DNA from 4 places in the Arthrobacter sp. 05T420 genome. Region 1 is predicted to be linked to each of the others. Evidence: riboswitches for the same ligand, from Rfam matches in the RefSeq annotation. Region 1 holds a riboswitch; each other region holds the start of a gene.
The links. Region 1 has a riboswitch for thiamine pyrophosphate ahead of thiC (phosphomethylpyrimidine synthase ThiC). Riboswitches for the same ligand answer to the same signal wherever they lie in the genome.
Positions count from the first base shown of each region.

Region 1 (6,954 bases):
TGGCAACAGGAGCCTGCCCGTAAGATCGCCGGAGGCACCAAGGATGAGCAGGGTTTTTACAGTTGTTTGGCTGGTCACCTAAGCCAGCATGCCATCTTGAAGGCGCATATTGGTACCCTAGATAGTCGAGTCCCGTTGTCGAGGCGGTTCGTTCAGGCGAACACCAGTCGCGACGCTGGCGTGCCGCTCCGGCCGCCATCTGTAGATCCACTGAAAGAAGTGCACGGCGCGTGTTCAATTCACTCTCTGACCGGTTGACAGCAACCTTCAAGAATCTGCGTGGCAAAGGCCGCCTGACCGAGGCGGACGTTGACGCCACAGTCCGCGAGATCCGGCGTGCCCTCCTGGACGCCGATGTCGCAGTGCCCGTGGTCCGGGAGTTCACCGGCCGCGTGCGCGAGCGTGCCCTCGGCGCCGAAGTCTCCGGCGCGCTGAACCCAAGCCAGCAGATCGTGAAGATCGTCAACGAGGAGCTTGTTGAGATCCTCGGTGGCGAGACCCGCCGGATCCGCCTCGCCAAGACCGGACCCACCATCATCATGCTGGCCGGCCTGCAGGGCGCCGGTAAGACCACCCTGGCCGGCAAGCTCTCCAAGTGGCTCAAGGCCCAGGGCCACAGCCCCATGCTGGTGGCGTGTGACCTCCAGCGCCCCAACGCCGTCACCCAGCTGCAGGTGGTCGGCCAGCGCGCCGGCGTGCCCGTGTTCGCCCCGCACCCGGGCGCCACGTCCACCGAGCTGGACCACCCTGCCGGCGACCCGGTCGCCGTCGCCCGTGCCGGCGTCGAGGAAGCCAAGCGCACCCTTCACGACGTCGTGATCGTGGACACCGCCGGCCGCCTTGGCATCGACGCCGAGATGATGGAGCAGGCGCGTCAGATCCGCCGCGCGATTGTCCCGAACGAAGTCCTGTACGTGATCGACTCCATGATCGGCCAGGACGCCGTCAACACGGCCATGGCGTTCGATGAGGGCGTCAACTTCACCGGCATTGTGCTCTCCAAGCTCGACGGCGACGCCCGCGGCGGTGCGGCGCTGTCCGTCACGTCGGTGACCGGCAAGCCTGTCATGTTCGCGTCCACCGGCGAAGGCCTGGACGACTTCGAGCTCTTCCACCCGGACCGCATGGCCTCGCGCATCCTGGACATGGGTGACGTCCTCACCCTGATCGAGCAGGCCGAGAAGTCCTGGGACAAGGATGAAGCCGCCCGGATGGCGAAGAAGTTCGCCGACCAGGAAGATTTCACCCTGGATGACTTCCTCGCCCAGATGCAGCAGATCCGCAACATGGGCTCCATGAAGAAAATGCTCATGATGATGCCCGGCGCGCAGAACATCCGCCAGCAGCTGGAGCAGTTCGACGAGCGCGAGATCGACCGGGTCGAGGCCATTGTCCGGTCGATGACCCCGCACGAGCGCGTGGCCCCGAAGATCATCAACGGCTCCCGCCGGGCTCGCATTGCCCGCGGTTCCGGCGTCCACGTCTCGGAGGTCAACGGACTCCTGGAGCGCTTTGCCCAAGCCCAGAAGATGATGAAGAAGATGGCCGCCGGCGGCGGGATGCCCGGCATGCCGGGGATGCCCGGCATGGGCGGCGGGGGCGGTGCCCGGAAGGGCGCCAAGTCCGCGCCCAAGAAGAAGGCCCGCTCCGGCAACCCGGCCAAGGCTGCGCAGGAACTGCGTGACGCCGAGGCCCGGCGCGCCGCCGGCCCCAAGGCCCTGCCCACCGGAGCATCGTTCGGCCAGCAGGGCGGCGACTTCGATCCGTCCCAGCTGAACCTGCCCAAGGGCTTCGATAAGTTCCTCGGCGGCAGCAAATAGCCGCACCTGCTGGGCGCCGCCGGGACTGTGTCGCCGGCGGCATCAGCACTGACGTGCCATAGGGTTAGACAATGTTCAAGCAGCGCGTAGTCTTCGTCCACGGGGATGGCAGCTTCGGTGCCGCGGCGTGGCCAAAGCAGCACGGCATGGCGCTGGACTACGACGCCCTGTTCCTGCGGCGGCACGGGTTCGACGCCGTCGCGGAACCGCTCGAATCCAACTTCGCCGCCGACGCCGCAATAGTGCTCGCGTCGCTGGCAGACGACGGCCGCGGCGAGGCCGGCGGTCACGTGGTGGCCCATTCGCAGGGCGCGATCGCCGCGATGATGGCCGCCGTCGAACGGCCCGACCTCGTCCAGTCGCTGACCCTGGTGGAACCTGCCTGCCTGTCCTTGACCGCTGAGCTCCCGGCCACCGCCGCGCACCGGGCGCTCATGCAGCCGCTCTTCGACGTCCGGCACAACCTCAGCGACGACGACTTCCAGCGGGAGTTCATCCGCCGAGCGTTTGCGGCGGACGCGCCGGGGGCCACGACGCCGGAGGCCCTCCGGGCGGCGCGCCGGCTCCGCCTGCAGGCGCCGCCGTGGGAAGCCCCGCTGCAGATCGTGCCGGGCGTGCCGACGCTGGTCCTGACCGGCGGCTGGGAGCCGCTGTATGAGGAAATCGCCGGCTACCTGCGCGAGACCGGTGCCCTGCACCGCACGGCGCCGGGAGGGCACCGGCCCCAGGATTCAACCGAGGGGGACCGGGCCATCCGCTCGTACATCGCCGAGGTCAGCCGGCGCCAGCACGCCCGGGCATCCTAGGACGCTGTCCTAGGAAGCTGCGGGGCCTCCCATAGCAGGCTCCGGCAGATAGACCTTGCCGCCCGAGGCAATGAACTCCTTGCTCTTCGCCTGCATTCCGGCCGCCATCTGCGCGAGGGCCGCCTGCGAGTCAGCTGAACCGTATTCGTCCCGGATGTCCTGGCTGATCCGCATGGAGCAGAACTTAGGCCCGCACATCGAGCAGAAGTGGGCCGTCTTGGCCGGCTCCGCGGGCAGCGTCTCATCGTGGAAGGCCTCGGCCGTCACCGGGTCCAGGGACAGCGCGAACTGGTCCCGCCAGCGGAACTCAAACCGCGCCTTGGACAGGGCATCGTCGCGTTCGTGGGCGCCGGGGTGGCCCTTGGCGAGGTCGGCGGCGTGGGCCGCGATCTTGTAGGTGATCACGCCCGTTTTCACGTCGTCCTTGTTCGGCAGCCCGAGGTGTTCCTTGGGCGTGACGTAGCAGAGCATGGCAGTGCCGTAGCGGGCTATCTCCGTCGCGCCGATCGCCGAGGTGATGTGGTCATACCCGGGTGCGATGTCGGTGACCAGCGGCCCGAGCGTGTAGAACGGAGCGCCCTTGCAGAGTTCCTGCTGGCGCTCCACGTTTTCCCGGACCAGGTGGAAAGGCACGTGCCCGGGACCCTCCACCATGACCTGCACATCGAACTCCCAGGCACGCTGCGTGAGCTCGGCCAGGGTGTCCAGCTCGGCGAACTGCGCCGCGTCGTTGGCATCCGCCGTCGCGCCGGGCCGCAGCCCGTCACCCAGGGAAAACGCGACGTCGTACTTCGCGAAAATCTCGCACAGCTCGTCGAAGTGGGTGTAGAGGAAGTTCTCCTGGTGGTGCGCCAGGCACCAGCCGGCCATGATCGCTCCGCCGCGGGACACGATGCCGGTGACCCGGTTGGCCGTCAGGGGCACATAGCGCAGCAGCACCCCCGCGTGGATGGTCATGTAGTCCACGCCCTGCTCGCACTGCTCGATCACTGTGTCCCGGAAGATCTCCCAGGTCAGGGCGTTCGCCTCGCCGTTGACTTTCTCCAGCGCCTGGTAGATGGGGACCGTGCCAATGGGGACGGGGGAGTTGCGGATGAGCCACTCGCGCGTCGTGTGGATATCGTCCCCGGTGGAGAGGTCCATGACGGTGTCCGCGCCCCATTGCGTGGCCCACTGGAGTTTGTCGACTTCCTCGGCGATGGAGCTGGTCACGGCGGAGTTGCCGATATTGGCGTTGATTTTCACCAGGAACGCCTTGCCGATGATCATCGGCTCGGATTCGGGGTGGTTGACGTTGTTGGGAATGATCGCCCGGCCCGCGGCCACCTCGCTGCGCACCAACTCCACGTCGCAGTTCTCACGCAGCGCGACGAACCGCATTTCCTGGGTGATGACGCCGTCCCGGGCGTAGCGCATCTGCGTGACGGTCCGGCCCTCAACCCCGCGGCGCGGCACCGGGCGTCCGCCCCGCCACTCGGCCGATGCCGCGCCCCGGCGTAGCGCCGACTTGCCGTCGTCGAGCAGCTCCCGTTCCCGGCCGGCGTAGGTTTCGGTGTCAGCCCTGGCCTCGATCCAGGGCGCACGGAACGGCTCCAGCCCGCGGACCGGATCGCTGCCCGGGCCGGCCGTGCGGTAGACCCGGAACGGTGCGTTTCTGACGCCGCCCGGCGAGGGTTCCAGGGCGATCTCGGTCACTGGAACGCGGATGCCATGGTCCAGGTCCGTGGTGAAGGCCAGCGAGTGGGACTTCATCGACTGCGTGGCGGCTGCAGATTCGTTGTGGACTGACTCATTTTGGACAGGGCTGTGCTGTGTCAATTGGGTATTCACGAAAATACTCACTTCCTTCGCCGGCATTACCCGGACAGGTTCAACGGTCGCAGGCTGCGTCAGCCCGATCTCAGCCCCTGCAAGGGCACCCGTGTGGTCGTAGACGAAGCTACCACGCGCTTCCGGATGGCTGTCGAGTGTGACGCGTGCGACGGGCCGCGGTGTTAGCGTGGCATTGTGACTCTGCCTTGGGCCGTGCCCCGCATCAGAACGGCGACGCCGGAAGACATGCCGGCCCTGCCGGTTCTCGAGGCCGCAGCAGACCGCGTCCTCGAAGCGGAGCTGGGGAACCAGTCGCTCCCGGTCCCGGAGTTAACGACGCCGGTTGAGCCGCTCTTCATACTCGTCACCGGAGCCCCGCCCGTGGGGTTTGCCCGCGTTGACGATGTCGGCGGCCACGCCCATCTGGAGCAACTCTCGGTGCACCCCGACTTTGGCGGTCGGGGCATCGGACGGTCCTTGGTGGAGGCGGCCCTCGGTGCGGCCCGGGGCCGTGGCTATATGTCGATGACGCTTTGCGCCTTCGCGGACGTTCCGTTCAATGCGCCGTTTTATGCGAGCTGCGGTTTCGAGGAGTACCCCCAACCCGGGCAGGCGTTGGCTGCCCTGCGGATCCGCGAAGCGCAGTTGGGGCTGGATGATCTGGGACGGCGGATCGTCATGCGGATTAGGCTTAGCCCATGACCGCAATCATCGAGTTCAGCGGCCCCATCCTCACGGCGGCGGACCGGGAACGCCGCGGTCTCTGGTCGGTGGACGGCCTGCTGACCTTCCGCCGTCCGGCCGCCGCGCCGGACCTCGTGCTGGACGGCTGGGTCATTCCCGGCCTCGTGGACGCGCACTGCCATATCGGACTGGGCCCGGGCGGTGACGTTTCCGAGGCCACCGCGGAATCTCAGGCCCTGGCGGACCGCGGCGCCGGGACGCTGCTGGTCCGCGACGCCGGCGCGGTCCACGACACCCGCTGGCTCCAGCAGCGCGCTGACCTTCCAAGGATCATCCGCGCCGGCCGGCACATCGCCAGGACCAGGCGCTACCTGCCGGGCCTGGCCATCGAGGTCGAACCCGATGATCTCGTCGAGGCCGTGCGCAAGCAGGCCCGCGCCGGCGACGGCTGGGTCAAGCTCGTGGGGGACTGGATCGACCGCGACGCCGGCGACCTCGCCGCCAGCTTTCCCGCCCGGACGGTCATGGACGCCGTCCAGGCCGCCCACGACGAAGGGGCCCGCGTCACCGCCCACTGCTTCGCCGAAGACACCCTGGATGACATGCTCGACGCCGGGATCGACTGCATCGAGCACGCCACCGGCTTGCTGCCCCGGCACCTGCCGCGCTTCCTCGATCAGGGTGTCCCGATTGTGCCCACCCTGATCAACATCGCCACGTTCCCGGACATTGCCGCCCGGGCCGAGGCCAAGTTCCCCCGTTACGCCGCCCACATGCGCTCGCTGTGGGAGCGGCGGGCGGATCGGGTGCTCGAAGCCTACGAGGCGGGGGTGGCCATCTTTGCCGGCACCGACGCCGGCAGCGTGATCAGCCACGGCCGGATCGTGGACGAAGTCCAGGCCCTGCACGCCGCAGGCCTTCCCGCCTCAGCCGCACTCGACGCCGCATGCTGGTCCGCGCGGACATGGCTCGGCGCGGATTCCATCGGTGAAGGGGCGAGTGCGGACGTCCTGGTCACCGCCGAGGATCCGCGGAGCCAGCCGGCCACGCTCCACCGGCTCAGGCACATCGTGTTGCGCGGGCTCCCGGTGAACCGGGAACCAGCCCGGCCATTAGGAATAAATTGAAGCTTCAAGTAATTTACTTCTATGCAGGGTCACCGAAATCCGGTGGCCACAGAACCCACGGAGCGTTTCAATGACCGCAGAAGCCAGCACGCAGGACCTCCTTCCTGCCGAACTCACCATGGGCACTGTGATGCTCAAGGTCGGCGACATGAAGCTCATGACCGACTACTACCAGCGCGCCCTCGGCCTGGAGACTGTGGCCGAACAGGACGGCGGGCTCTACCTCGGGCGCCAGCAGAAGCCGCTGGTCCACCTGGCACCCGCACCTGGCCTGAATCTTCCGTCTCGCGGCGAGGCCGGTCTCTTCCATACCGCACTCCTCTTCGAGGACCAGCACTCGCTGGCGGCCACCATTGCCAGCGCGGCTCAGTACGAGCCGCAGTCCTTCACAGGCAGTGCGGACCACCTCGTCAGCGAGGCCTTCTACTTCAACGACCCCGAAGGCAACGGCATCGAGCTGTACTGGGACCGGCCGCGGGAGGCCTGGTCCTGGGAGGGCAAGAACGTCGTCATGGACAGCCTCGCCCTGCCGCCGCAGCGCTACCTGCAGCAGTACCTGACCGAGGAGTCCGTGACCGGCCAGCGCCAGGCCGCCGCCGGCGTCGGGCACGTCCACCTCCAGGTGGGCGACGTCCAGTCGGCGCATGAGTTCTACGTCGGCACGCTGGGCTTCGAGAAGACCGCGGGCTGGCACGGCCAGGCGCT
Region 1 is NZ_JBFTLG010000012.1:138,170-145,123, forward strand. Features, by position in the region: gene AC1DEM_RS13260 (glucose-6-phosphate dehydrogenase) at 1-78, opposite strand, end outside; gene ffh (signal recognition particle protein) at 231-1,820, shown strand; gene AC1DEM_RS13270 (alpha/beta fold hydrolase) at 1,892-2,626, shown strand; gene thiC (phosphomethylpyrimidine synthase ThiC) at 2,636-4,456, opposite strand; TPP riboswitch at 4,452-4,559, opposite strand; gene AC1DEM_RS13280 (GNAT family N-acetyltransferase) at 4,634-5,140, shown strand; gene AC1DEM_RS13285 (amidohydrolase family protein) at 5,137-6,249, shown strand; gene AC1DEM_RS13290 (VOC family protein) at 6,320-6,954, shown strand, end outside.

Region 2 (6,954 bases), on a different contig from region 1:
TAGCTGAAGTCTGCGCCCTCGTGGACCGGTTTCTCTGTCGCGTGAATCCTGGCGGTGTCCGGTTCCTTCGGCGGCACCAGGTTGGGCAACATCAGGTCGGCGAGGGCAAGCAACATCCCCGATTCGGGGTCCACTATCAGCAGTTCTTCCTCCACGCCGAACGTGCGCATGAATCTATTGTGCGTCAGGATCGGCAGAAACGCCCCTACACCGACGCGGGGTCACTCCACGCCCATCCCACGCCTTCGGATGGGCGTGGAGTGACCCCGCGTCGCTTGGGCCGGTCTGGAATCAGTCTTGGAAATACTCAATCTTCGCGCCGATGGTGTTGAGCCGTTCGGCCAGATCCTCATAGCCGCGCTCAATGACATAAATGTTGCGCAGCTCCGAGACCCCGCGGGCGGCCAGCATGGCCAGCAGCAGGCAGGCTGCGGGGCGGAGGGCCGGCGGGCAGCCCACCTCGGCGGCACGCCACTTGGTGGGGCCGTTGACATAAATCCGGTGGGGATCGAGCAGCTGGACCTGGGCGCCCAGTTTGTTCAGTTCCGTCAGGTAGATGGCCCGGTTCTCGTAGACCCAGTCATGGATCATGGTCTGGCCGTGGGCGTTGGCCGCGATCACCGCGAAGAAGGGCAGGTTGTCGATGTTCAGGCCGGGGAAAGGCATGGGGTGGATTTTGTCCTCCGGCGCCCGCAGTTCCGAGGGCTTGGTGGTGACGTCCACCAGGCGGGTGCGGCCGTTGCGGGCAAAGTATTCCCCGGAGACCTCGAGCCGCTGGCCCATCTGCTCGAGCGTGGCGAGTTCGATTTCCATGAACTCGATCGGGACCCGGCGGATGGTGACTTCCGAGTTCGTCACGATGCCGGCGGTGATGAGACTCATCGCCTCGATCGGGTCCTCGGACGGGAAGTATTCGACGTCGGCGTCGATCGACGGGCAGCCGGTGATCTCCAGCGTGGTGGTGCCAACCCCCGCGATTTCCACCCCGAGCATCTGCAGGTAGAAGCAGAGATCCTGCACCATGTAGTTGGGGCTGGCGTTGCGGATGATGGTGGTGCCGCGGCGGTGGGCTGCGGCCATGATGGCGTTCTCGGTCACCGTGTCGCCGCGTTCGCTCAGCACGAAGGAGCGGTCATGGGCGTCCGACGGCGGTGCCTGCACCGCGTAGAACCCGGACTTCGCCTCCACGCTCAGGCCGAACTGCCGCAGTGCCTGCATGTGCGGCTGCACGGTGCGCGTGCCAAGGTCGCAGCCGCCGGCGTATGGCAGCCGGTAGGTGTCGGTCTCGTCCAGCAGCGGCCCCAGGAGCATGATGACGCTGCGGGTCCGGCGGGCCGCCTCCACATCCATGGATGCCAGGTCCAGGACCGCGGGGCGGCGGATCTGGAGGTCGTTTGCGTTGAGCCACGTGCATTCGACGCCGATGCTGGTCAGCACCTCCACGATCCGGTTGACTTCCTCGATCCGGGCCAGCCGGCGCAGGGTGGTGGTGCCGCGGTTGATGAGGCTGGCGCACAACAGCGCGACGCCGGCATTCTTGCTGCTGTTGACGTCCACCGCACCGGCCAGCGTGCGGCCGCCCTCGACCCGGAGGTGGGTCATCTGGGGCCGGCCCACCTTGACGATGCTGTGCCCGACGATCGCCTCCAGTCGCTGGATCATCTTCAGGCTCAGGTTCTGCTTTCCCTGTTCCATCCGGGCGATGGCGCTCTGGCTGGTGCCGAGCTCGGCGGCGAGTTGTCCCTGAGTCCAGCCTTTCGCCCCGCGGGCTTCGCGGAGCAGGAGGCCTACATGTTCAGCAGTCGGTTGAGTCATGTCCCGAAAATATCACGGATGATTTATTAACCCCCGGCATTCCGGCCGGATTGCCGTTAATCTCACAGGGATACCCGCATCATGCGATAACCCGCGCACTGCGGTGCACGGTGGCGCTTGAATCAGTAGTGCCGTCAATGGCTTCGCCAGTGGCGCCGGCGGTTGCGGCGACGCCTACTGGTGCGTGAGGAAGACAAGGTTCCAGCTGCCCGCCACAAGGGCCGCGGCGGCGGCTGCTGCCGCGATGCCGAGCCCGCCCAGCAGCACCCAGGCGTCAAGCCCACTGAAAGTAGACGGCCTGGCCCAGGTCCGCGCGGCGCCGCCGAAGCCGCGGGCCTCCATGGTCACCGCGAGCCGCGAGGCGCTCCGGATCGCCTGCACCAGCAGGCCGAAGCTCTGGCCCAGAGTGGCGCGGAACCGCTGATAGGGGTTACCGCTCGAGCCCACCCCGCGGGCCCGCCGGGCCATGCCGATCGTCTGCCATTGCTCGGTCATGATCCCGACCAGCCGCATGGCGGCCAAGGTGCCCAGGACGAACCGGTGCGGCAGTTTTGCGTTCTGGGCCAGGGCGTCGGCCAGGTCTGTGGGGTCGGTGCAGCTCATCAGCAGCACCGCAGGCAGCGCGATGGCAAGCCCGCGGAGCATGAAGCCGATCCCCAACTGCAGGGAGCCGGCACTGATGGACCAGATCCCGGCGTCGACCAGCACGGAACCGGCGTCGGGCGCCAGGATGGCGGTGCTCCAGCCACCCAGCGCCGCCGCGAGGATCAGCGGCCAGCCCCGCTGCCACAGCAGCGCCAAGGTCAGGCCGGCCAGCGGCAGGAGCAGCAGTTCGAAGGCCAGCGCCACCGATGCCGAGACCCAGTCAATGGACAGCGCCAGGACCATGGTGATCAGGGTGACCGCCGTGAACTTGGCGAGCGGGTTGGCACGGGTCAGCAGCGCATGGTTGCCGCGCAGGCTCAGTGCGTCCCTCATGGCGTGGCCCCTTCCGGCAGCTCAAGTTCCGGGCCCGGAACGGCGGCGGTTTCTCGCGGCCGGAGGCGGAGTTCGGTGCCGCCGAGGACGGCGCTGAATTCGGCGTCGTGCGTCACAGAGACGACGGCGGTGCCGGCGTCGAGGAGCTCGGACAGGAACGACGCGAGTTCGGCCCAGGTGTTGGCATCCTGGCCGAAGGTGGGTTCGTCCAGAACCAGCACCTGCGGGTGCGCCGCCAGCACCGTGGCTACCGAAAGGCGGCGCTTCTCGCCGCCGGAGAGCGTGTAGGGGTTGGCGTCCACGAGATCTGTCAGCCGCAGCCGCTCCAGCAGCTCATCCACGCGGTCTTCGCCGTAGCCGAGGTGGCGGGGGCCGAACATGAGCTCGTCCAGGACCCTGCCCGTGACGAACTGGTGCTCGGGTTCCTGGAACACGGTGCCTATTCTGGCGATCAGCTGCTGGGGCTTCCACCGGTATGGATCGGTTCCGGCGCCGCTGCTGAATCGACCAATGGAGTGGCCAGCAGAGTGACCGCCGGAGTGGCCACCCGCGCCCCCAGCGAGCTCCGGAGCGGCCGAGACCGTCCCGGCAACGGGTCGCAGGAGACCGGCCAGCGTCAGCGCGAGGGCGGACTTCCCTGCGCCGTTCGGTCCGGTGATGGTCAAGGCCTCGCCGGCGCGGACCTGGACCGAAACCCCGGTCTGGACCGGACGCGGCGCGATCGTGCGGAAGCCGTCGCGCAGCCCGGCGCGCCGCGGCCGCTCGCGGGACACCGCGAGCCCGTCGGCCGCGAGCAGGAGCTGCCCGGCGTTACGCGCCGGCAGCCGCGTCCGGGTCGCCGGGACGTAGCCCGGCACCCAGACGCCCGCACCAATGAGCATGTCCCGCGCCTCGGCCAGGACCTGGTCCGGCGGCCCGTCAATGAGTACGGCGGAGTTCAATACCGCGGAGTCCGGGGCGGACCCGGGCTGCAGCACCACAATCCTGTCCACCAGGTCTTTCCAGATCCCCACCCGGTGCTCCACGACCACCAGGGTGGCGCCGGTCTTGTCCAGGCAGCGGCCCACGGCATCCCGGACCTCCAGGACGCCGGCCGGGTCGAGGTTGGCGGTCGGCTCGTCGAGCAGCAGCAGCCCCGGCCGCATCGCGAGGATCCCGGCGAGCGCCAGCCGCTGCTTTTGTCCGCCGGAGAGGGCCGCGGTTGGGTGGTCCAGCGGCAGCCCGCCCAGCCCGACGTCGTCGAGCGCCTCGCGCACGCGCGGCCAGATCTCTGCCGCCGGGACCGCGAGGTTCTCCGCCCCGAAGGCGACGTCGTCGCCGACGCGGGAAAGCACCACCTGGGTTTCCGGGTCCTGCTGCACAAGCCCGGCGCGGCCGCGCTGCGCCCGTGGCGGGGCACCGTCGATCAGCAGGCTTCCGGTCTCGTCGGCGTCGCCAGAGTCGCCCGCTAACCCCGAGACGCCGGCCGCGCCGTCGCCCAGCACGCCAGCCAGGGCGTGGAGCAGGGTCGATTTGCCGGCGCCAGAGGGCCCCAGCAGAAGCACGCGCTCCCCCGGCCGGATGTCCAGGTCAAGGCCGCTGACCGCGGGCCGGGGCCGTCCGGCATGCCGCCAGCCCCAGCCGCGGGCTGTGACGGCGGCCGGCCGGACGCCTGGTGAAGATCTCATGGGTTCCCTGCAGAATTTAGGATGGGAGGGATCAGGAGAACACGGGTTCCGTGGCAGCCTTGCGGGAGGCAAAGGAGCCCAGCACTCCGGTCTTGGCCAGGCCGCGGGTGGCGAGCCAGGCCAGCCCGCCGGCAATAATTGCGCCCGAGATTGTGGTGAAAACGATGTAGGCGAGCTTGTCCCCGGCTGCGTAGGCGATGTTCCAGCCCCACGGCAGGAAGGAATCGTTCAGGCCGCAGAAGAGGCCCGCGCCGGCTCCGGCGAGCAGGGAGACCGGCAGGTTGAACTTCTTGTAGAGGAAGGCCGCGAAGACCAGTTCCGCGCCGAGGCCCTGCAGGATTCCGGAGATCAGTACGGTGGTGCCGTACTGCGAACCCATGATGAGCTCGCCCGTGGCCGCGACGGTTTCACAAAAGAGTGCGGCACCCGGTTTGCGGATGATGAGCATGCCCAGCACCGCCGGGATCATCCAGCCGCCGGCGTACAGTCCGCTCAGCGGCGGGTAGAGCGCGTTGACCGGGGCGGAAATCAGGTTCGCGCCCTGGGACCAGGCCCAGAAAATGACGCCGCCGGCAACGGCGATCAACGCGGCCACCACGATGTCCACCACCCGCCAGCTGTAGTCGCGCCGGGCGGATGAACGGCTGGCGGAACCATGCTGTGCTGAAATATCTGTCATGTCGTCCTCCTGAGGAACAGGAGGGGAGGGTGCTCCGGCCGGCCTCGGCTTCCGCCGCCCTCCGCGCACCCTGAGAACTCGACTCCCTTGCGCCGGTACTAACCGGATCAGGTTCGAGGGTCTGCGGCTGTCCGCACTCTCAGCGCCCACCAACGGTTTCCCCGGATATTTCCGGCGATGCCCGGCGGCGGCGCTCCCCTGTCGTAAATTATTTCGCCCTTGTGGGCTGGCTCAGTTTACACCCGGACGGCCGGGTTTTCAGTGGTGTGCCGTCACAATCGGGGGCCGGAAAGGGCCGGCCACCGCGGCCGGGAAAAGCTGCTTGATAGAGTCGACGTGTCGGACACCCGGACCCGCCAGCGGGCGGCCGCGTCACCTACGGGAAGCTGGATTATTTTGCCGCAGACACCAGCCACACACGATCCCTCCGGGGAATACGACCCTGACTCGAGCGAGCCGCAGCCGCCGGGGTCACTGGCGGCGCTCATCGGCCGCGTGCTGGCCGAGATGGATGCGCTCCAGTTCGCCGCGTTCAGCAAGGACGATGCCCTGGACCTCGGCCTCCTCCTGGTCGAGCTGGGCAGGCAACGCTCGCTGCCCATCGCCGTCGACATCACCAAAGGCGAGCAGGTGCTCTTCCATGCCGCACTGGACGGCGCCACGCCGGACAACGAGCGCTGGATCAACGCCAAGAAGCGCACCGCACTGCGGTACGAGGTCCCGTCGCTGCTGGTGGGCCTCCGGGCCCGGGCTGCCGGCGGAAGGATCGAGGACAACGCCTGGTGGGATCAGACGGAGTTCGCCGCCCACGGCGGAGCGTTCCCGATCTACGTGCGCGGCACGGGCGCCGTCGCCGTCGTCACGGTCTCCGGCCTGCCTCAGAAGGCGGACCACGACCTCGTGGTCGAGGCCCTGCGGATGGTCCTGACACCGGAACGCTAGGCTAGGGGAAAGCCGTTCCCGTCCCAAGGAGACCGAAGAATGAACATCGTCATCAAGCTGCTCGGCACCGGCATCAGCCTCTTGGCCGGCTTTGCCGGCACCAAGCTGGTGGACACCATCTGGGAAAAGTCCACGGGCAACAAGCCGCCCACGGGCCACGAGGACGACGTCCCCACCACGCTGCGCTCGGCCCTGACCTTCGCCCTGATCTCCGCATCGGTCAGCGCCATCATCCAGGTGCTCGCCAACCGCGGCACCCAGCGCGCGATCACCCGCTTCGCCAAGACCCAGGACGTCGTCTGACCTGACTCGGCTAGCCGCGGCACCGGCCGCGGCATGGCCGACGACGCTGGCCGCCGCGCCCCGCACGGGCTCAGCGGCCAGCGTCGTCGTCGTCCACTGCGTGGTTGGCTGCCTGCTGCGCGGCTTTCTGGGCGGCTTTCTGGGCAGCTTTCTGGACTACGGCCTCAAGCTCGTCGGAGCTCAGCAGCTCCGGATGCAGGTGCTTGGTCCGGTAGCCGGCCCGGCCCACCATGTGGGCGGACACGGGAACGGTGAGCAGTTGGAAGAGCCAGGCAACCATCAGGACGGGCCACACCCACCAGGTGCGCATCTGCAGGCCAAGGGCCGCCAGCAGCAGGAACAAGCCCAGGACCTGCGGCTTGGTGGCGGCGTGCATCCTGCTCATGAGGTCCGGGAACCGCAACAGCCCGATCGCGGCGCCGAGGGACATGAGCGCGCCGACCACCATGAACACGGCGGAGAGGGCATCGATCACTGTTTCAGGATTCACGGATGCCCTCCCTCCTCTCGGCCACGAAGCGGGCCACGGTGACCGAGCCGACGAAGCCGATGAGGGAAATCGCAACGAGC
Region 2 is NZ_JBFTLG010000022.1:79,488-86,441, reverse strand. Features, by position in the region: gene AC1DEM_RS19385 (glutamate--cysteine ligase 2) at 1-170, opposite strand, end outside; gene AC1DEM_RS19380 (UDP-N-acetylglucosamine 1-carboxyvinyltransferase) at 292-1,815, opposite strand; gene AC1DEM_RS19375 (energy-coupling factor transporter transmembrane component T family protein) at 1,990-2,793, opposite strand; gene AC1DEM_RS19370 (ABC transporter ATP-binding protein) at 2,790-4,460, opposite strand; gene AC1DEM_RS19365 (ECF transporter S component) at 4,492-5,139, opposite strand; TPP riboswitch at 5,206-5,349, opposite strand; gene AC1DEM_RS19360 (heme-degrading domain-containing protein) at 5,536-6,081, shown strand; gene AC1DEM_RS19355 (DUF4235 domain-containing protein) at 6,121-6,384, shown strand; gene mnhG (monovalent cation/H(+) antiporter subunit G) at 6,455-6,874, opposite strand; gene AC1DEM_RS19345 (MrpF/PhaF family protein) at 6,864-6,954, opposite strand, start outside.
Region 2: linked by a shared signal. The riboswitch ahead of AC1DEM_RS19365 (ECF transporter S component) and the one ahead of thiC (phosphomethylpyrimidine synthase ThiC) in region 1 are both predicted to bind thiamine pyrophosphate.

Region 3 (6,954 bases), on a different contig from region 1:
TGCTCCGTTCGATGAACAGGGCCTGATCGAGGTCGGTGGACGATGCCGGATCAATGGTCACGAACTCGACGTGCGTCAGGTCCAGGTCCGGCAGCTTGTGCTCGGCCACCGCTGCTTCCGCGTCGCGCAGCACGTCCTCGGGGAACGGACCGGGCAGTTCCAGCGTGGTGCGCAACGCCTTGAGAGCCTCGGCAAGCTGGTTCTGCTGCTCGTGGACACTGGGGGTCAGGCGATGATGTGACACGAAAATCAGGGTAGCCCGATTTCCGCTATTAGTCTTGGATGATGAGCGCAACTGCGGACGATCCTGCCCTCTACAACAGCTTGGTGGCGGATCTGCTGGGGGTCCTGGCGTACGGCGAGCTTTCCGCCTTCGAGCGGCTGTCCTCGAGTGCCCGGTATTCGCCCACGCTGCATGACCGTGCGGTGCTGGGCAGCATGGCGGTGGTCGAGTTCCAGCATTACGAACTGGTCCGCGCCCGGCTCGAGCACATGGGCCTGGACACCGAGGCTGTCATGCTGCCGTTCCAGCCGTCGGTGGACCACTTCCACGAGCGCACGCGCCCGGCGGACTGGTATGAGGCGCTCATGAAGGCCTACGTGATCGACACCGTCTCCGCGGACTTTTACCGCGCCGTCGGCCGGTACGTCGACGCCGGGACCCGGGAGCTGATCGGGCAGGTCCGCTCCACCGGCGAGTCCACGGCCGTGCTCCAGGAGCGGCTCAAGGCGGCCCTGGCCGATGATCCCCGGCTGGCGTCGCGCCTGGCGCTGTGGGCCAGGCGCCTGCTGGGCGAGGTCCTGACCCATGCCCAGCGGCTCAGCCTTGAGCACGCGTTCCTCGCCGGGCTCTCGGGCCTGGACGACGCCGGCGCCAGGGAGCTGGTCAGGGGCCTGACGGCCGAACTCGCGGCGAACCACGCCCGCCGGATGGCAGGGCTGGGGCTCGCCGGCTAGGTTCAGTGCAGGCCGGGAACCTGCCTAAGATGCCGCGGCGTCCAGCGCCGCCAGCAGCGCACCTGCGGCGTGGGCCGGATCAGGGGCGTCGGTGACCGCCCGGACCACCACGATCCGCCGGGCGCCGGCCTCGACTACCTGCTCAACGTTGCTGAGGTCGATCCCGCCGATCGCGAACCAGGGCATGACGCCGTCCACCTTGCCGGTTCCCTCAGCGTCCGCCCGGCCGATCGCCTGGGCGGCGTAGCGCACGAGGTCGAGGCCGACGGCGGCGCGTCCCGGTTTGGTGGGCGTCGCCCAGACGGGACCCACACAGAAGTAGTCGAGCCCTTTGCGGCCGGGCGAGGCAGCAATGGCGGCGTCCACCTGTTTCGGGCTGTGGGTGGACAGGCCGATCACGGCGTCCTTGCCCAGGAAGCCGCGGGCGGCGTCGAGCGAAATGTCCTTCTGGCCGATATGGAACACGGGTGCCCCGGACAAGGACGCGATGTCCGCCCGGTCGTTGACGGCCCACAACCGTCCGTGGCGCTGGGCCGCGGCGTGCAGGACCTCCAGGAGTTCGAGTTCCTCGGCCGCCTCAAGTGTTTTATCGCGCAGCTGGATGATGTCCACACCGCCGGCGAAGGCGGCGTCAACGAAGTCCTCGAAGTCGCCGCGGTCCCTGCGGGCGTCAGTGCACAAGTAGAGGCGGGCGGTGGTGTGGAGGGGGTCCTGGCTCATGGGTCCAGCCTAGTTCCTCTAAACTGGGCGCATACCGCGGGAGCCCGCAGCAGCCAAGTCGCTGCTGCAGGGCTGAGAGGGCGTCAGAGCCGACCGCTTGACCTGATCCGGCTAGTACCGGCGTAGGGAAGGAATTTTTTTATGGGCACACGAGCCGGCCGCGCAGCCGCCGCCGCAAATGACGCCGCCGACGTTGCCGTGATCGGCGGCGGGGTGATTGGCCATGGCATCGCGTTCGAGGCCAGCCGCTCGGGCCGGTCTGTGGTTTTGATCGACGATGCTCCCGGCAGCGGAGCCAGCTGGGCCGCGGCCGGCATGCTGGCCCCCGTCAGCGAGCTGCATTACCAGGAGGAGCAGCTGCTGGAACTGATGCTTGAGTCGTCCCGGCTGTGGCCCGGATTCGCTGCCGGCCTCGACGCCGGCGGCGCGGATTCCCTGGCCGGTACCGGCTACCTGACGACGTCGACCCTCGCGGTCGGGGCCGACGCGGCGGACCGGCGCGCGCTCGCGGACCTGAGGGAGGTCCAGCAGGCCTGCGGCCTCACCGTGGAACCACTGACAGTGCGCGAGGCCCGCAGCCGGGAGCCCCTGCTGAGCCCGGGCATCTCCTGCGCCTTCGACATCCCGGCCGACCACCAGGTGGACCCCCGGCTGCTGCTCACCCGGCTCGCCAGCGTGCTCGGCGCGGAGGGCGGGAGCTTTGTCCGGCGGCGCGCGGCGGGCCTGCTGTGGCAGGACGGCACGGTTGCCGGGGTACGGCTCGCGGGCGGCGGTTCCGTGCGGGCTGCGGAAACGGTAATCGCCAACGGCCTTGGCGCCGCCGGGCTCGAGGACCTGCCCACCGGGCTGGCGCTGCCGCTGCGGCCTGTCTATGGCGACATCCTCCGGCTTCGCGTGCCCCCGCGTCTGTTGCCGCTGCTCACGGCCACCGTGCGGGGCATGGTGCGCGGGGTCCCGGTGTACATCGTTCCCCGCCAGGACGGCACCGTGGTGATCGGAGCCACCCAGCGTGAGGACGGGCCGTCGGATCCCCATGCGGTTTCTGCCGGCGGCGTCTACCAGCTGCTAAGGGATGCCCAGCAGCTGGTGCCCGCGGTCGCCGAGCTGGAGCTGCTGGAAGCCACGGCGCGGGCCCGGCCCGGCACGCCGGACAACGCCCCGTTGCTGGGACGGGTCGCCCGCCCGGACGGTGGGGACGTCCCGGGGCTCATCATCGCCACCGGTTTCTTCCGGCACGGCGTCCTGCTGACCCCCGCGGCTGCGGCCGTGTGCCGGCAACTCATGGACGGGACGCCGGGCCCGCGCTGGGCCGGGTTCCGCCCCGACCGTTTTTCCCGCACCCCGGACACGTCCGGGGACAGCCCCAAGAAGGAAGCAGCATGAACATCAGACTGAACGGAACGGAGCAGAGCGTCGCCGACGGCGCCTCCGTCAGCACTCTCGTCAGCCAGCTCACTGGCCGCAGCATCGGCCCCGACGGCCGGGCTGCCGACGGGGGCAAGCTCGGTGTCGCCGTGGCCCGCAACGCTGAGGTGGTGCCGCGCAGCCAGTGGCACGCCACGGCGCTCGCCGACGGCGACGACGTCGAACTTGTCACGGCAGTCCAGGGAGGATGACCAGCATGATCGAGACAACATTGGCAGCAACACCAGCCGCACCCGCGGCCGGGGCAGTGGCCGACCCGTTCGTGGTCGACGGCGTGACGCTCGGCTCCCGCCTCATCATGGGCACCGGCGGTGCGCCGAGCCTGGACGGGCTGGGGGCGGCGCTCGTGGCTTCCGGCACCGAGCTGACCACCGTGGCAATGCGCCGCTATTCGCCAGCGGAGACCGGCTCTCTGTTTCAGCTGCTGGAGAATCACCGGATCCGGGTGCTGCCCAACACGGCCGGCTGCTTCACAGCCAGGGACGCCGTTCTCACCGCCGAGCTGGCCCGGGAAGCCCTGGAAACGGACTGGGTCAAGCTCGAAGTCATTGCCGACGAGCACACCTTGCTGCCGGACGCCGTCGAACTCGTAGACGCCACCGAACAGCTCGTGGCGCGCGGCTTCAAGGTCTTCGCCTACACCAACGACGATCCCGTGCTTGCCCTCCGGCTCGAAAACCTCGGCGCGGCGGCCGTGATGCCGCTGGGCGCCCCGATCGGCACCGGCCTGGGCATCCTGAACCCGCACAATATCGAGCTGATCGTCTCGCGGGCGTCCGTGCCCGTGGTGCTGGATGCAGGGATCGGCACGGCCTCGGACGCGGCCCTGGCGATGGAACTGGGCTGCGACGCCGTGCTGCTGGCTACGGCCGTGACCCGGGCGCAGAATCCCGTGCTCATGGGCGAGGCCTTCAAGCATGCCGTCATCGCCGGTAGGCTGGCAAAAAAGGCTGGCAGGATCCCGCGCCGCGAGCACGCTCTGGCGTCCTCGGCGATGGAAGGCCGGGCCGAGTTCCTCTGAGTCCGGCCGCTCCGGTAGGCCGTCTTGTCGGTCAACCAGTGAAGGAGACTGTCATGGCAGCCACGGACGACATCCTCGCCCGCCCACAACTCGACGAAGCGCTGGCAGGCCTGCCGGATTGGCGGTACCGCCTCGGCGGGCTGGTGACCGTGTACAAGGCGCCGACGACGGCCGCGGCACTCGAGCTGATCGCCGCCGTCGGGCACCTCGCCGAAGTGCAGAACCATCACCCGGACCTGGACTGGCGCTTCAACCGGGTCTTTCTTCGCTACAGTTCCCATGACGTCGGCTCCGAGGTGACGCAGCGGGACGTCAAGGCGGCCGCTGCGGCCAGTGCGGCGGCCGCCGCAGTCGCTGCCACCGCGCAACCGGGGCTGTACCGGACCGTGGAAGTAGCCATCGATTCGGAGAATCCCGCCGGGATTTCGGAGGTCTGGCGGGTCGCCCTCGGTTACCGCAAGGGCAGACTCGGGGATCTCACGGACCCCTACGGCCGCGGCCCTTCGCTCCGGTTCCGGGAAACGACCACCCCAAGGGCCAGCCGCATCCATGTGGACATCCACCGGAGCCAGGCCGAATCCGGGCCCGTACTGGACCAGACCGCGGCTACCGGGGCATTAATCAACCGTGACCACGCACCCCATTGGGTGGTGGTCACGGATGCGCAAGGAAACCGGCTGTGCTTGTGTACCGAGGACGGCCACGGACCGGACCTGCCGGCGTAGGGCACTGCCCTGCCGATGCCCCGCCTGCTGGTGCCCCCGGAGGGGCCGTTAGAGCTTCAGGATTGCGGTGAGCCGCTCGGTGTCCTGCCGGGTCCGGGTCTTGCCCAGGTACACCACGGACGCGATCGAGGCCGCGGTGCCCAGGAGCATCGGCAGGATCCACGGGATCCAGGTCAGGCCTGGCTGGTAGCCAAGTCCGGCCGCAATGAAGATGATCCAGCTCAGCATGCCGACGGTCGCAGCGACTCCCGCCGGGACGCTGACACCGTATTTCGTGTGCCGCTTGTCGTTGGCCCACACGACAAAGCCCGCAGCAACGGTCACGATGGCAACCACAATCAGGGAAAGCATTCAGGACACCTCACGCTGGTGAAGAAAACGACAATGAAGAAACGACAGTGGAGAAACGCCGGGGCTAAACGCTCGGGCTAGAGGGCGCCGAAGCCGACGCGGCGGGCCTCTTCTGCACCGATTTCCACGTAGCCCAGAACGTTGGCGGGGACGATCACCAGGCGGCCCTTGTCGTCCTTCAGCCGCAGTTCGCCGCCCTTGGCGATCGCGTCGCCGACCACCTTGGCGACGGCGTCGGCGTCCTGTGTCGATTCAAGGACAAGTTCGCGGCCAATGTTCTGAATACCAATCTTTACTTCCACAGCAAGGCCTCCCAGCCAATCAACGTCCAAAAAATGTCTAAGGTCAATCTCTATTTGTAGTCTAGGTCTCTTTGGGGAAGCGGGAGATTCCGCGCCAAGCTAAACGGTAGATGAGGTCGCTGGCTACATCGAGATCCAGATTCCCGGCCGTTTCCAGCCAGTACCGGGCGCTCACCTGGGCCATTCCAGCGAGCCCGCGGCCCAGCAGCCGGGCTTCCAGTTCGGGCAGCTTGGTGTCCTCGGCGATGACGCGGGCGACGGCGTCGGCAAAGGTCTTGTTGAATGTTTCCAGCCGTGCACTGACGTCGGGATCGTTGATCAGGTCTGATTCGAAGACCAGCCGGTGCGCCTGGTCGTCGTGGGCAATGAAGCGGAAGTAGGCGCGCATGACCGCCTGGACGCGTTCGTCATTGTCCGTGGTGGAATTCAGGGCGCCAAGCAGCAGATCGATCAGGGTGCTGAGGTGGCTGTCCAGCAATGCCAGGTACAGGTCCCGTTTGGAAGGGAAGTGCTGGTACAGCACCGGCTTGCTGACGTGGGCGGTCTCGGCGATCTCATCCATGGCGGCACCGTGATAGCCGTTCGCCACGAAAACTTCCTGCGCGGCCGCCAACAGCTGCGCCCGGCGTTCGTCACGGGGCAGGCGGGCCGAGCGCTGGCCGCTCCGTGTCTGTCCGGCCGGCGGCTTGCCGGTCTCGTCCCGTTCCACCGGTGCCTGATGAACCACGTCGGCCTTCTTTCCTTTTCACCCCATTGCGCGCAATGGCACTCAACTGCACTTGTACTGAACTACCTTGCACTCAATTACACCTTACGCGCGGGTAATATGACCTGGCGGTATCTTCGGGCATAGATTGAAGTATGGCTTCCAAGTTCACCGCCACCGGCGCCCCCGCAACCCACCAGACGCAGCTGGATCCGCGGCCAGGGCCGCTGGTTGACCCGGCAGGGGAGCTCAGCCCCGACGAAGTGGAACGCTACTCGCGCCACCTGATCATCCCGGAGATCGGCGCGATCGGTCAGCGGCGCCTCAAGAACGCGAAAGTCCTCGTCATCGGGGCCGGCGGCCTCGGCTCCCCGGCCCTGCTCTATCTCGCCGCTGCAGGGGTCGGCACCCTCGGCATCGTTGACGATGACGACGTCGACCTCAGCAACCTCCAGCGCCAGATCATCCACGGCGTCGCGGATGTGGGCCGGCCCAAAATCGAGTCCGCCCGCGACGCCATTGCGGCCCTGAACCCGCTCGTGGACGTCCGGCTCCACAACGTCCGCCTCGACGCGACCAACGCGCTGGAACTCTTTGCCGGCTACGACCTCATCCTCGACGGCGCCGACAACTTTGCCACCCGCTACCTCGTCAACGACGCCGCTGCCATCCTCGGCAAGCCCTACGTCTGGGGATCGATCTTCCGCTTCGACGGCCAGGTCAGCGTCTTTTGGGAGCAGTTCGGGC
Region 3 is NZ_JBFTLG010000001.1:312,562-319,515, forward strand. Features, by position in the region: gene AC1DEM_RS01505 (RNB domain-containing ribonuclease) at 1-244, opposite strand, end outside; gene AC1DEM_RS01510 (ferritin-like fold-containing protein) at 286-957, shown strand; gene thiE (thiamine phosphate synthase) at 982-1,677, opposite strand; TPP riboswitch at 1,704-1,824, shown strand; gene thiO (glycine oxidase ThiO) at 1,819-3,060, shown strand; gene thiS (sulfur carrier protein ThiS) at 3,057-3,293, shown strand; gene AC1DEM_RS01530 (thiazole synthase) at 3,299-4,123, shown strand; gene AC1DEM_RS01535 (4a-hydroxytetrahydrobiopterin dehydratase) at 4,177-4,848, shown strand; gene AC1DEM_RS01540 (hypothetical protein) at 4,897-5,199, opposite strand; gene AC1DEM_RS01545 (DUF3107 domain-containing protein) at 5,277-5,501, opposite strand; gene AC1DEM_RS01550 (TetR/AcrR family transcriptional regulator) at 5,563-6,210, opposite strand; gene moeB (molybdopterin-synthase adenylyltransferase MoeB) at 6,363-6,954, shown strand, end outside.
Region 3: linked by a shared signal. The riboswitch ahead of thiO (glycine oxidase ThiO) and the one ahead of thiC (phosphomethylpyrimidine synthase ThiC) in region 1 are both predicted to bind thiamine pyrophosphate.

Region 4 (6,954 bases), on a different contig from region 1:
GAGGATCTCAGCCGTAACCGTTACCTTGGCCAGGTCCGCAGCGGCAGACGTGACTTTGTCACCGTCCACCAGGAGCAGTGCGGGCAACTCAAAGGTGCTGCCGGCTCCACCGGGGACGCGGTTCAGGGTAACGAAGTCTCCAACGGAAACCTTCTCTTGGCGGCCGCCTGCGCGGACAATCGCGTACACCACTGGGGAACTCACTTCTCTCGACGTTTATTACTAGATTTGCGTGCGGAACCTGGAACCAAATTTTATGGACCGGTTCACGCTGTGCCTCAACGCCGGTGGGTTCCCCGGGGGAACCCATGAGCTACCCCCGGAACAAATCCACTTGGAATTCCAAGCAGGCTGTTCACAGGGTCGTAACCCAAGTGTTGGCGTAAGCACCGAAGATCTAGAATACGCTAATTTTGCCTTCGGCCGCAAATGAGGCTGGTTCCGGCGGATAGTCCGTGATAGGCGCCACAACGTCTTGAAGCAAAGATCATGTCAATGTTCTTGACCTTGATCTCGACCGTCTAGATGCTGTGATTCCGCAACGACTTCCGGAACCGTGCCCCACTATCGTACCGGCTGTGCGCGGCAGGTTGTGTCAGGCGTACAGCCGCGGCGCGTCGAAGAAGGCCACTTCGTACCCCGATGACTGGCGGAAAGCCAGTGCCATGGCCTCCCGCTCGCTCCCGGATGCCCGTCTTGCCGCAGTGTCCGTGTACGCGATGGCCTGCCGGGTGGCGGCGGCGAAGTCCTCATCGGCGTACGTCCGCAGCCAGTCGGCGTACGGGTGTGCCACGGAGGCGCCGCCGGCCAGGAACTCTCGGTGCAGGGTGGAACCGACCTCGGCGTAGAGCCAGAAGCACGGCAGGGCTGCCGCCACGAGGACCCCGTAGCTGCCGGACACCGAGGCGGCCAGCAGGTGGTCCACGTAGGACTTCGTCACTGGGCCCAGGGTGGGCGCCGTGGGGCGGGTGCTAAGCCAGGACCGGTGCAGCTCGGACTCGACCTCCAGGCAGGTCTGCGCCGAACGGGCCCAGAACAGCTGTTCGGCCTCGGTGGGGGCGATCGCGGCAGCTCGGGCCAGGACCCGGGAGTAGCCGTTGAGGTAGATGGCGTCCTGGGCGAGGTAGTAGGCGAACTCGTGCTCGGGCAGGGTTCCGTCGGCCAGTCCGCGGATGAAGTCCAGGGCGTAGATGGCGTCAAGATCGCCAGAAGCCCCTTCGCGCAGGGCTGCGGCGAACTCGCCTTCGGCCGGACCGTGTACGTGGCTTGCCTGGCTGACCTGGCCGTGCTGGCCGTTCGCGAGGTGCTGCACGTGGTGGAAGTGGTGGACCGGGCCGTTCCCGGAACCGACGTCCAGGACCGCGGCTTCACGGAGCGCACCCAGCAGCCACGGCTTCACCTCCCGCAACGCCGCTTCCCAGTCCCCCACCCGGGCCTGCACGGTGGCCATGGCCGAGGACAGGGAGCAGCCGGTGCCGTGGCTGTTGCGCGTGGCGATCCGCTCCCCCGGCACCACCACCGTTTCGGTGCCGAGCAGGCCACCGGTGTTGACCAGCGCATCCGGGCAGCCGCCGTCGGCGCCGTTCCCGCCCTGCGCGACGTCGCCGTCATCGCAGTCAGGGCCGGGCCCGTTCCCGGGTTGTCCGCCCTGGAGATGACCGCCCTTGACCAGCACAGTGGTGCCGGTCAGGGCGGCCAGCCGCTTGCCCTGGGCCAGGGCCTCGGCCCAGTCGGCCGCGGCGGGCTCTTTGAGCAGGATAGCGAGTTCGGCCAGGTTCGGCGTGATGAGGTCCGCCAGCGGCAGGAGGGCCTGCAGGGCGGCCTCGGCCGACTCCTGGAGCAGCCGGTCGCCGCTGGTGGCGACCATTACCGGGTCCAGGACGACGACGGCGGGCCGCACCTTCTCCAGCCAGACGCGGACGGCGTGGATCACTGCGGCGTCGCCGAGCATGCCGATCTTGACGGCATCGATGCCGATGTCGTCGCTGATGGCGTCCAGCTGGGCGGTGAGGAACGCGGCCGGGGGCACGTGGACGGCGCGCACGCCCTGGGTATTTTGTGCTGTCAGGGCCGTGATGGCGGCCATGCCGTAGCCGCCGTTGGCTGCGATGCTCTTCAGGTCGGCCTGGATCCCGGCCCCGCCGGACGGGTCGGAGCCGGCGATGGCGAGCACGCGGGGAATGCGCAGCGGCGCGGACGGGGACGGCGGTGAGGACTGGGGGAGCAGAAACTCGCTGGGCGGAAACTCGGACGGATTCGATCTCGCGGACAAGTCAGACATCCCTTCGCCGGTGCTAACCGGACAGGTTCAACGGGTCTGGATCTCAGCCGGCCCGATGCGCGGCACCCCGTGTCAGTGTCCCAGCCTAGCCGTTGCCGCCGGGCTGGCCCGTTAACGCAGCAGCGGGCCCGGGCCGGAGCGGACGTATGTTACGCCCGCTCGGGCCCGGGCCCGCAGCCCGACCGGTCGAAGTGACCGGCCGGGGAAGCGATGAGTCGCGGAGGACTAGAGCTCCGACGCCGGTACGCCGACGCCGAGGATGATCGGCTCGTTACCGGCCGGGACGGAGGCCGGCCTGGCCGCTGCGGGTGCCTTGGCCTCGTGAACAGATCCTGCCGCTGCAGGCCGTGTGGCCTCGCGGTGCTCCACGGAGGTCTCGTTCGCAGCGCCCTGGGCGCGGCTGGCGCTCCGGTTGCGGCGCCCGCGACGGCCACGGGTGGTGGTGTCCGCTGCCCGTGAAGCCGGAGCCTCCGCAGCGCGCACGGTTGCGGGCGCCTCGGGTGCTTCGGTGGCCGGGGCCTGCAACTCGTCCTGCCTAGCGGCCTGCTTGCCGGCCTCGGCGTCGCCCAGGTTGGCGAAGGCCTCGGTCAGCAGGTCCAGGGTCAGGGCCGGTTCCGGCGCGTCCTCGGCGTGCTCGACGAAGGGCAGGGCCACCTGTTCGCCGCCGAACGTCAGCACGGTCGCGGGGCGTCCGGCTGCCTCTTCCGCGGCAGCAAGCTGTGTGACGGCGTCGACGGCGGCCTGGCGGGCCCCGGCGTCGCTGGCAGCGGCTGCCTCACCGTCGTGCAGATGCGCGGCGTGCGCAGCGGCGGCGATGTTCGCCAGAGCGGCACGGGTGGCTTCAGCCTTGGCGTGGCGTTCGGCCTCGGTGGGCTCGGCGTGGACGGCGGCGGGCGTGGCCGGAGCGGTCTCCGGGCCCTGGGCTCCCCTGCCGCGGCGACGGCTCTTGCGCTCCGTACGGGCAACCGGCTGAGCCTCGGTGCGCGGCACGTAGTGCTCCGCGGCAACCGTGTTGGCGCGGCGGTGTTCCACGGGCTCGTCGTGCGTGACGATGCCGCGGCCCGCGCAGGTTTCGCACTGTTCGCCAAAGACCTCCAGCAGCCCGGTGCCCATCCGCTTGCGGGTCATCTGCACGAGGCCCAGCGAGGTCACCTCGGCCACCTGGTGCTTGGTCCGGTCCCGGCCCAGGCACTCCACCATGCGGCGCAGCACGAGGTCGCGGTTGGATTCGAGCACCATGTCGATGAAGTCGATCACGATGATGCCGCCAATGTCGCGCAGGCGCAGCTGCCGGACCACTTCCTCGGCGGCTTCCAGGTTGTTCTTGGTGACGGTTTCCTCGAGGTTGCCGCCGGAGCCGGTGAACTTGCCGGTGTTGACGTCCACCACGGTCATGGCTTCGGTGCGGTCGATCACGAGGGAGCCGCCGGAGGGCAGGAAGACCTTCCGGTCCAGGGCCTTGTGGATCTGCTCGTCGATGCGCCAGGCAGCGAAGATGTCCGTATCCTTGGTCCACTTCTCGAGCCGGCCCACGAGGTCCGGTGCCACGTAGGTGACGTAGGCCTCGATGGTGTCCCAGGCTTCCTCGCCGGAGACGATCAGCTTGGAGAAGTCCTCGTTGAAGACGTCGCGGACCACCTTGATGGTCAGGTCAGGTTCGCCGTAGAGCAGCTCGGGAGCGAGGATCTTGGTGGACGTCGACTGGCTCTCGATGCCCTCCCACTGTGCGCGGAGGCGGTTGATGTCGTGCGTCAGCTCTTCCTCGGAGGCACCCTCGGCCGCGGTGCGGACAATGACGCCCGCGTCCTCGGGCAGGCGGTCCTTGAGGATGCGCTTGAGGCGGTTGCGTTCGACGTCGGGCAGCTTGCGGGAGATGCCGGTCATGGAACCGCCGGGCACGTACACGAGGTAGCGGCCGGGCAGCGAGATCTGGCTGGTGAGGCGGGCGCCCTTGTGGCCGACCGGGTCCTTGGTGACCTGGACCAGCACGGAATCGCCGGACTTCAGCGCGTTCTCGATCCGGCGCTGCTTGCCCTCGAGGTTGACGGACTCCCAGTTCACTTCGCCGGCGTAGAGCACGGCGTTGCGGCCGCGGCCGATGTCCACGAATGCGGCTTCCATGGAGGGCAGCACGTTCTGGACCTTGCCCAGGTAGACGTTGCCGATCAGGGAATCCTGCTGGGTCTTGGACACGAAGTGCTCGGCCAGGACGCCGTCTTCGAGGACACCGATCTGGATTCTGTCGTCGCGCTGGCGGACGATCATCTGGCGGTCCACGGACTCGCGGCGGGCCAGGAACTCGGCCTCGGTGATGACGGTGCGGCGGCGGCCGGTGTCGCGGGATTCGCGGCGGCGCTGCTTCTTGGCTTCCAGGCGGGTGGAGCCCTTGACGGACGTGACGCGGTTGTTGACCGGCGCCTCGGCCATGGCCCGGGGCGCCCGGACGCGGGTCACCGTGTTGGGCGGGTCGTCGCCTTCCCCGCCGGTCAGTTCCAGGTCCTGGTCACCGCGGCGACGGCGACGGCGGCGGCGCGAGGTCACGCCGTCTTCAAGGGTGCCTTCGGAGCGTTCGTCGCCCTCTTCCTCAGAGCCCTCGGCAATGCCTTCGGTCTCGGTGTCGGAATCGGCGGACGTGCGCGTACGCCCGCGACGGCCGCGGCTGCGGCGCCGACGGCGGTTTCCGGCGTCCTCGTCCTCGTCGCCTTCTTCTTCCGCAGGCTCCGCTGCTGCTGCGGCGGCAACGGGGACCGAACGCACCACGGTGCTGAGGTCGGGGGCCTGGAAGATCACGGAAGTGAGGGCACCGGGTTCCATGAACAGCGAGGCGGCCGGGCTGTCCTCGGGCCGGGCTTCGGGCTCTTCGGGCTGGGCTTCTTCGATCCGGGCCTGGGCGGGCTGGGCGTCCGCGGCGGGCGCGTCCACGGGCTGGGCTGCAGCGGCTTCCTCCGGTTCGGCCTGCTCGGCCGGGACGGCTACTGCGGGTACGTCCTCGGCTTTCGGAGCGGCCTTGGCGCGGCTGGCGCGGCGGCGGACCGGCTTCTCGGCGACCGTCTCTGTGACGGCGGCTTCGTCGGAAGCAGCGGCTGCCTCGGGAGCCTCTGCCGCGGCGGAGGCGTTGGCTTCGGGCTCTCCGGCGAAGGCAGGGAGCGGTTCCGGCGCGGCAACAGCCTTGCGGGCACGGGTGCGCCGAGCGGGCGCCTTTGCCGGCGTTTCGGCGGCGTCGGGCGCCGCAGTTTCGGGTACAGCTGCTTCGGGGGCGGTTTTAACGCCGGCTGCTTTGCGGCGGCCGGCGACGGGCTCGTCCGAGCCGGCTGCGTCCGCCAGGGCCGCGGCTTCAGCCACAGCCTCCGCGGCGGCCGCAGCGTTAACCTTTGCGACGGGCGCCTTCCGGCGCGTCCGGACGGCCCTCTTCGGCGCTACCGGAGCCTCTGCTTCCGCAGTTACTGCTTCCCCGGCGACTAGTTCTTCGTTACCGGCTACAACCTGGTCATTATCCATATGTGGCGACACTCCTGCCCCTGATGCGCCGCCACATTCGGCGCCCGTTGGGGCAAATATGCGTCAACACCCGCAGGCATTGACAGAAGTCAATTGGATACCCTCAGGTTCGCACCGGCAGTGGGGTGCGGCAGCCCTGGAGGGCCGGCGAGATTGTTTTGGAACCCGTTGACCTACATGCCACAACCAGGTGCCGTCCAATGGCATTGCGGGACAGCTGGAATCAGAGGATCCGCAGCTCCCTGCTCATCATTGGCGGTCTTGAAACAAAATCGCCGGACCGGAATCCGGATGTGGATCGGGTTCCAGCCACGATCATTGTCTCACAGGAGCCGCCAAAGCTGGCGTAGGCGGGGCCCCGGAGCGCAACAGGTGCGGCAGGGCGGGCACGGGCAGGGGCTGTTCTGCGGCGCCGCCCAGCCTGCGGCGTTACAATCGGGGCCAGAAGCACACGATCAAAAGGACTCATATTCCATGCCCAGCATCTCCAGCACTGCCGGCGACGCGACCGTACACCAACCGGGTTCCGGCCCGGCTCCCGCGGACCGGTCCCTTCCCACGATGACCCGCGACCGCCCGTTCGCCTGGCTCCTGCTGATCACCGGCGTCATTGGCTGGCTCGCTTCCGGGGCCCTGGTGCTGGAGAAGCTGGAGGTCCTCAAGGACCCCAACCACGTCACGGTCTGCGACGTGAACCCGTGGATCTCCTGCGGCCAGGTCATGCAGACGCCGCAGAGTTCCGTGTTCGGCTTCCCCAACATGTTCATCGGGATCGTCGCCTTCGCGGTGATCATCACCACAGCCATGGGTATCCTGGCGGGCGCGAAATTCGCCCGGTGGTACTGGCTGGGGCTTCAGGCAGGGGTGACGCTGGGCTTCGCGTTCGTGGTCTGGCTCTGGTCCCAGGCCCTGTACGCCATCCACATCCTCTGCCCGTTCTGCATGATCGTCTGGGCCGTGATGATCCCGTTGTTCGTCTGGGTGAGCGTCCGCAACATCTCCCACGGTGTGATCGCGCTGCCCGCCGGTCCCACCAAGATCATCGGCGACTCCGGCTGGATCCTCACGGCACTGCTGTACATCGCCGTCATCGCGACCATCTTCTTCGCCTTCATCCAGGTTTTCATCGGGACCTCCGGCTACTAAGCGCTCCAAAACGCCGCGAGACGACAGAA
Region 4 is NZ_JBFTLG010000015.1:36,592-43,545, reverse strand. Features, by position in the region: gene rplU (50S ribosomal protein L21) at 1-192, opposite strand, end outside; gene AC1DEM_RS15155 (bifunctional hydroxymethylpyrimidine kinase/phosphomethylpyrimidine kinase) at 596-2,281, opposite strand; TPP riboswitch at 2,264-2,361, opposite strand; gene AC1DEM_RS15150 (Rne/Rng family ribonuclease) at 2,507-5,779, opposite strand; gene AC1DEM_RS15145 (vitamin K epoxide reductase family protein) at 6,254-6,925, shown strand.
Region 4: linked by a shared signal. The riboswitch ahead of AC1DEM_RS15155 (bifunctional hydroxymethylpyrimidine kinase/phosphomethylpyrimidine kinase) and the one ahead of thiC (phosphomethylpyrimidine synthase ThiC) in region 1 are both predicted to bind thiamine pyrophosphate.